DNA from 2 places in the Streptomyces sp. NPDC091287 genome. Region 2 is predicted to be linked to the other one. Evidence: predicted binding sites of a transcription regulator. Region 2 holds the regulator's gene; the other holds the start of a gene.
What was found. The regulator HspR, encoded in region 2, represses chaperone genes until heat shock. The targets are predictions, from matches to a motif close to TTGAGNNNNNNNNNCTCAA.
Positions count from the first base shown of each region.

Region 1: lon (endopeptidase La) is a predicted target of HspR. The motif match lies at 2,032-2,050, and genes of this name have one in related genera.

Region 1 is NZ_JBIVUV010000002.1:244,819-248,225, reverse strand. It holds gene lon (endopeptidase La) at 1-2,009, opposite strand, end outside; gene ACIQRW_RS03930 (spermidine synthase) at 2,302-2,985, shown strand; gene ACIQRW_RS03925 (response regulator transcription factor) at 3,221-3,407, shown strand, end outside.
Region 2 is NZ_JBIVUV010000016.1:52,128-55,534, forward strand. It holds gene grpE (nucleotide exchange factor GrpE) at 1-187, shown strand, start outside; gene dnaJ (molecular chaperone DnaJ) at 284-1,477, shown strand; gene ACIQRW_RS26000 (heat shock protein transcriptional repressor HspR) at 1,479-1,931, shown strand; gene ACIQRW_RS26005 (hypothetical protein) at 2,091-2,615, opposite strand; gene ACIQRW_RS26010 (helix-turn-helix transcriptional regulator) at 2,759-3,407, opposite strand, start outside.

The DNA of each region.
Region 1 (3,407 bases), on a different contig from region 2:
GCGCCGTGCGACCGCAGGAAGCTCAGCGCGATCTGCGCCGACTCCTTCATGACGTCCCCGAGCTGACCGGTCAGGGTCAGTCCGGAGGCCCCGGTCTCCGGGTCGGCGAGCGACGCCTCGACGAAGAGGACGTCACCGCCCGCCCCGGTCACCGCGAGCCCGGTGGCCACGCCCGGCACCGCGGTGCGGCGCCCGGCCGGGTCCTGGGCGGACTCGGGCACGTGGTGCGGCCGGCCGATGAGGCCGCGCAGATCCGCGTCGGTCACCGCGAACGGCAGCTCGCGGTCGCCCAGCTCGTGCTGGGCCGCGACCTTGCGGAGCAGCCGGGCCACCGCCCGCTCCAGATTCCGTACGCCCGCCTCGCGGGTGTACTCGCCGGCCAGCTTGCGCAGCGCCGACTCCTCCAGGGCGACCTCGTCCTTCTCCAGGCCGGCCCGCTCCAGCTGGCGCGGGAGCAGGTGGTCCCGGGCGATGACGACCTTCTCGTCCTCGGTGTAGCCGTCGAGGCGGACCAGCTCCATGCGGTCGAGCAGGGCCTCCGGGATGGCGTCGAGCACATTGGCGGTGGCGAGGAAGACGACGTCGCTGAGGTCGAGCTCGACCTCCAGGTAGTGGTCGCGGAAGGTGTGGTTCTGGGCCGGGTCGAGGACTTCGAGGAGGGCGGCGGCCGGGTCGCCCCGGAAGTCGGAGCCGACCTTGTCGATCTCGTCGAGCAGGACGACCGGGTTCATCGAACCGGCCTCCTTGATGGCCCGCACGATACGGCCGGGGAGCGCGCCCACGTACGTACGCCGGTGGCCGCGGATCTCCGCCTCGTCCCGGACACCGCCGAGCGCGACGCGGACGAACTTGCGGCCCATGGCGTGCGCGACGGACTCGCCGAGGGAGGTCTTGCCGACACCGGGCGGGCCGACGAGGGCCAGCACCGCGCCGCCGCGGCGGCCGCCCACCACGCCAAGGCCCCGGTCGGCACGGCGCTTGCGCACCGCGAGGTACTCGGTGATGCGTTCCTTCACGTCGGCGAGGCCGGCGTGCTCGGCGTCCAGGATCTCCTGGGCGCCGCGGATGTCGTAGGCGTCCTCGGTCCGCTCGGTCCAGGGCAGTTCGAGGACGGTATCCAGCCAGGTGCGGATCCAGGAGCCCTCGGGCGACTGGTCGCTGGACCGCTCCAGCTTCTCGACCTCCTTGAGCGCCGCCTCGCGGACGTGCTCGGGGAGGTCGGCGGCTTCGACACGGGCCCGGTAGTCGTCGGACTCGTCCTCCGGGTCGCCGTTGAGCTCGGAGAGCTCCTTGCGCACGGCGTCCAGCTGGCGGCGCAGCAGAAATTCGCGCTGCTGCTTGTCGACGCCGTCCTGGACGTCCTTGGCGATGGATTCGGCCACGTCCTGCTCGGCGAGGTGCTCGCTCAGCCACTGGATGGCGAGCTTCAGCCGGGCGATCGGGTCCACGGTCTCCAGGAGCTGGACCTTCTGGGCGGTGGTGAGGAACGGCGAGTATCCGGAGTTGTCGGCGAGCGCGGAGAGGTCGTCGATCTGCTGGACCCGGTCCACGACCTGCCAGGCGCCGCGCTTCTTCAGCCAGCTGGTGGCGAGTGCCTTGTACTCCTTGACCAGCTCGGCGGCGGATCCGGGCAGGGGGTCGGGGGCGGCGGTTTCGAGCACGGTCCCCTCGACCCAGAGCGCCCGGCCGGGCCCACTGGTCCCGGCGCCGATGCGGACCCGGTCGCGGGCCCGGATGAGAGCGCCCGGGTCGCCGTCCGACAGGCGTCCGACCTGCTCGACGGTGCCGAGGACACCGGTCCCCGTGTACGTCCCGTCGATCCGCGGGACCAGCAGCACCTGGGGCTTGCCGCCGCCGGGACGGGCGGCGGCCTGCGCGGCCTCGACGGCGGCGCGCACCTCGGTGTCGGACAGATCGAGCGGCACCACCATGCCGGGCAGGACGACCTCGTCGTCGAGCGGCAGCACGGGCAGGTCGATCGGTGTGAACGCCCCGGACTCGTTAGTCATGATCTCCCCTTCGGCAGGCAAGTTGAGCTATGTGGACTCAATGCTCCTGAGCCGCCGAATGTTCCCCGTCACTTGTTCGCTCTGAGCGATCAGATGCCTTCCGGCCCCGGGACCGCCCTTACGGGAGCGCTGCGGGACGGGCTGTTGTTCCCCCCTCCGGTAGGGGGGAACTCGCTGGCCTTCGACCGGGGCGCGGGACAGGATGACGGACACCGACCGCTACGACCGGAGACCGGAGAGCCACACGATGCCCGCGATGCCCCCGATGCGTGCGATGCCCGTCCCCGACCCGATGCCGACGCGTTCCACCGGCACCCCCGTCGTCCTCGACCGCCGCGAGGGGCCCTTCGGCGAAGTCGTGCTGCGGGAGCGCGGGGAGCACTTCGAGATCATCGCCAACGGCTGCTTCCTGATGGACACCTCCGACGGGCGCTCCGAGCGGCTGCTGATCGACGCCGCCCTGGCCGCCCTGCCCGCCGGACGGACCGGCCCCTCGGTGCTGATCGGCGGCCTGGGCGTCGGGTTCTCGCTGGTGCGGGCCGCCGAGGAGGAGCGCTGGGGCCGGATCGTGGTCGTGGAGCGGGAGCTGGCGATCGTGGACTGGCACCTGGCCGGGCCGCTGGACCGGATCTCCGGGCCGGCACTGGCCGACCCCCGGACCGGGATCCTCCACACGGATCTCGTCGCCCACCTCCGTACCACCACGGAGCGTTACGACGCCCTGTGTCTGGACATCGACAACGGGCCGGACTGGACCGTCACGGAGGACAACGGAAGCCTCTACTCCCCCGCCGGCCTGGCGCACTGCCACGACCGGCTGACCCCGGGCGGAGTGCTCGCCGTCTGGTCCGCGCAGCCGTCGCCGGCCTTCGAACAGGCGTTGCGGAATGCCGGGTTCAGCGGGGTTAGGACGGAAGAGGTGGCCGTTGCCCGAGGTGTCCCCGACGTGGTCCATCTCGCACTGCGGGCGATCTGAACCCCCCTCCCGGTATGCGCGGACCGGCGGTGGAACGGGTCAACCGGCACAAGGCCGACGATCCGGCCGCCCGGTCGGCGTGAACTCGCACGTCCGGGGCAACACCCTGCGTAGCCGGGAGCCCTCCGCTGCCTTTACGCTGCTGACCGGCACACGGGATCACCCACCGAAATCCACGAGCGAAAACCGTGCCTCCGGGGGAATGGCTCCCGCGAGAACGGGCAGGGGCGGGGCGATGGAACAGACACACACCACCCACAACGGCGTCGCGGCCACCCCGGGGGCTCAGCGCCGGGTGCTGGTGGTCGAGGACGACCCCACGATCGTCGACGCCATCTCCGCCCGGCTGCGGGCGGAGGGCTTCCTGGTCCAGACCGCGCTGGACGGCCCCGCGGCCGTGGACGCGGCCGAGGCCTGGCAGC
Region 2 (3,407 bases):
CAGCTACGCGCCGGACGTCACCGAGACGACCTGCGTGGCGATCCTGCAGCCGGGGTATCGCATCGGCGAGCGCACCATCCGCCCCGCGCGGGTGGCCGTCGCCGAGCCGCAGCCGGGCGCCACGCCCGCCGCGGCCAAGGAAGAGAAGACAGACGACGAGGAGAGCGGTGGCACCGAGGAGGTCTGACGGCAACGCGTCTGACCACCACGGTGCCCACCGACCGGCCCGGCGGCCGGCCCACGGGCCGGCCGCTCGGCCGATCGTCCGGAAGGAGGGACGTCGATGAGCACGAAGGACTTCGTCGAGAAGGACTACTACAAGGTCCTCGGCGTCCCCAAGGACGCCACCGACGCCGAGGTCAAGAAGGCGTACCGGAAGCTCGCCCGCGAGTTCCACCCGGACGCCAACAAGGGCGACGCCAAGGCGGAGGAGCGCTTCAAGGAGATCTCCGAGGCGAACGACGTCCTCGGTGACCCCAAGAAGCGCAAGGAGTACGACGAGGCGCGCGCCCTCTTCGGCAACGGCGGCTTCCGGGCCGGCCCCGGTGGTGCCGGCGGCAACTTCAACTTCGACCTGGGCGACCTCTTCGGAGGCGGCGCCCCGGGCGGCGGCGGACAGGGCGGCGCGGGCGGCGGCTTCGGCGGCGGGGGCGGTCTCGGCGACGTCTTCGGCGGGCTGTTCAACCGCGGCGGCACGGGCACCCGTGTCCAGCCGAAGCGCGGCCAGGACATCGAGTCCGAGGTGACGCTCAGCTTCACCGAGGCGGTCGACGGGGCCACGGTCCCGCTCCGGATGTCCAGCCAGGCGCCCTGCAAGGCGTGTTCCGGCACCGGCGACAAGAACGGCACCCCCCGGGTCTGCCCGACCTGCGTCGGCACCGGCCAGGTCTCGCGCGGCAGCGGCGGCGGCTTCTCGCTCACCGACCCCTGTGTGGACTGCAAGGGCCGGGGCCTCATCGCCCAGGACCCGTGCGACGTCTGCAAGGGAAGCGGCCGGGCGAAGTCGGCGCACACCATGCAGGTGAGGATTCCGGCGGGCGTCTCCGACGGCCAGCGGATCCGGCTGCGCGGCAAGGGCGGTGCGGGCGAACGCGGCGGTCCGGCCGGCGATCTGTATGTCGTCGTCCACGTCGACGCCCACCCGGTCTTCGGCCGCAAGGGCGACAACCTCACGGTCACCGTGCCCGTCACCTATCCGGAGGCGACGCTCGGCGGCGAGGTCAAGGTCCCCACGCTCGGCGGCCCCCCGGTCACCCTGAAGCTTCCCGCCGGCACCCCCAACGGGCGTACGATGCGCGCCCGGGGCAAGGGCGCGGTGCGCAAGGACGGCACCCGCGGCGACCTGTTGGTCACCGTGGAGGTCGCGGTCCCCAGGGACCTGGGCCAGGAGGCCAGGGACGCCCTGGAGGCCTACCGGAAGGCGACCGCGGACGAGGACCCGCGGGCGGAACTGTTCCAGGCTGCGAAGGGAGCTTGAGATGGACGGCCGTCGACGCAATCCGTACCAGCTGACCGATGAGACACCGGTGTACGTGATCTCGATCGCGGCCCAGCTCTCGGGCCTGCACCCGCAGACACTGCGCCAGTACGACCGTCTCGGCCTGGTCTCCCCGGACCGTACGGCCGGGCGCGGTCGGCGCTACTCGGCCCGTGACATCGAGCTGCTGCGCACCGTGCAGCAGCTGTCGCAGGACGAGGGCATCAACCTCGCGGGCATCAAGCGGATCATCGAGCTGGAGAACCAGGTCGCGGCCCTCCAGCAGCGCGTCGCCGAGCTCTCGGCGGCGGTGGACGGCGCGGCGGTCGCCATGCAGCAGCGCGAGGCCCAGGTGCACGCCTCGTACCGTCGGGACCTCGTGCCGTACCAGGACGTGCAGCAGACCAGCGCGCTGGTGGTCTGGCGGCCGAAGCCGAAGCGGCCGATGGACTAGAAGCGGCCGATGGACTGGAAGCGGCCGATGGACTGGAAGCGGCCGACGGACCGGAAGCGGCCGACGGACCGGCGTCCGGCGGGTCCCTTCGTACGCCCATGGGGCCGGGAGAGCGGATGAACGCTCTCCCGGCCCCATGGCGTGTGCGGGGCGTGGGGACTACGGCAGGAACTCGCTGACGGTTTCGACCACCATCATCCACATCGGCTGGCCGCCGGTGCCGAACGCGGCGGCCAGCGCGTAGCCGATCGCCGCGTCGCGCGGCTCGACGGCAACCTTGGACCGCCACTCGGCGAGCACCCGCCGGTCGCCGTCCGAGGAGAAGTCCCCGAGGCGCTTGCCGTTCCGGGTCAGCCGGCTGCTCGGGATCGAGTCGGGCACGAGCCGGTAGGACGTACCCGCGCAGCGGACGTCGACCCGGTAGGAGCGGCGGCTGAGCTTCCCCTTGGCGGGCGTGATCGTCGCTTCCCGGCCGTCCACGGTGAGCGTGAGGTGGCGGGGGTCGCGGGTGCCGATGGTGATGTGGTCGTCGACCGCCGCGCCGGGGGCGCGGGTGAGGACGACGCGGGGGATCCTCTCGCCGCTCACGACGAGCGTCTCGCCCTGTTCGCCCGCGAGTTCGACCAGGATCTCCCCGTGGTGGTCGTCCTCGACGGCGGCGGGTATGGGGGTGGTGTCGTTCATCCGGTCTTCGTGGTCCTTCTGTCGCGTGGCGGGAACGCGTCAGGTCGGTCAGGCCTGACGTACGGAATTCTCGCAGGCGGCAGGGGAGTTCGGGATTCCACCGGCCGTCCGCCCTGTCACCGGTCGTCCGCCACCGGGCGCGGTCACGCTCCGGGCTCGGGGGTGAGCGCGTGATCGGGGCCTGATTCCAGGATTCCGGATCGTGCGATCAAATAGCCGAGCTGGGCCCGGCTGTTGCTGCCGAGCGCGACGCTGAGTTTGGCGATGTGCGACCGGCAGGTGCGTACGTTCATGCCGAGGCGGCGGGCGATCGCCTCGTCGACGTGGCCCTCGACGAGCAGTTTGGCGATCGAATGTCTTACCCCGGAAATGCCGTCCGTCGTGGAGTCGTACGGAATCTGTTCCTGGAGGGGTACCGCGCGATGCCAGAACTGCTCGAAGACCTTGGCGAGGTACTCCACGATGCCGGGGTGTCGCAGCTCAAGGGCTACGGTGCGGTCGTCGGTGGCCGGTATGAAGGCGACGGTGCGGTCGAAAATCATGAGCCGCTCTATCAGCTCCTCGAGTGTGCGGATCTCCACCTTGCTCTCGGCCATTCGGGCCGCGTAATTGAGGGTTCCATGGCTGTGGCGCACGGTGTGCTGATACAGAGTGCGCATGCCGACGCCACGTTCCGTGAGCATCTTGCCGCGTTCCATGGCGATGGTGAGCGCGTTCTCGCTGCGCCCGCCGCCCGGCTGAATGGTGAGGACTTCCGAACGGCACTCGGCGAGGGCGAGTTCGATCGAGGCG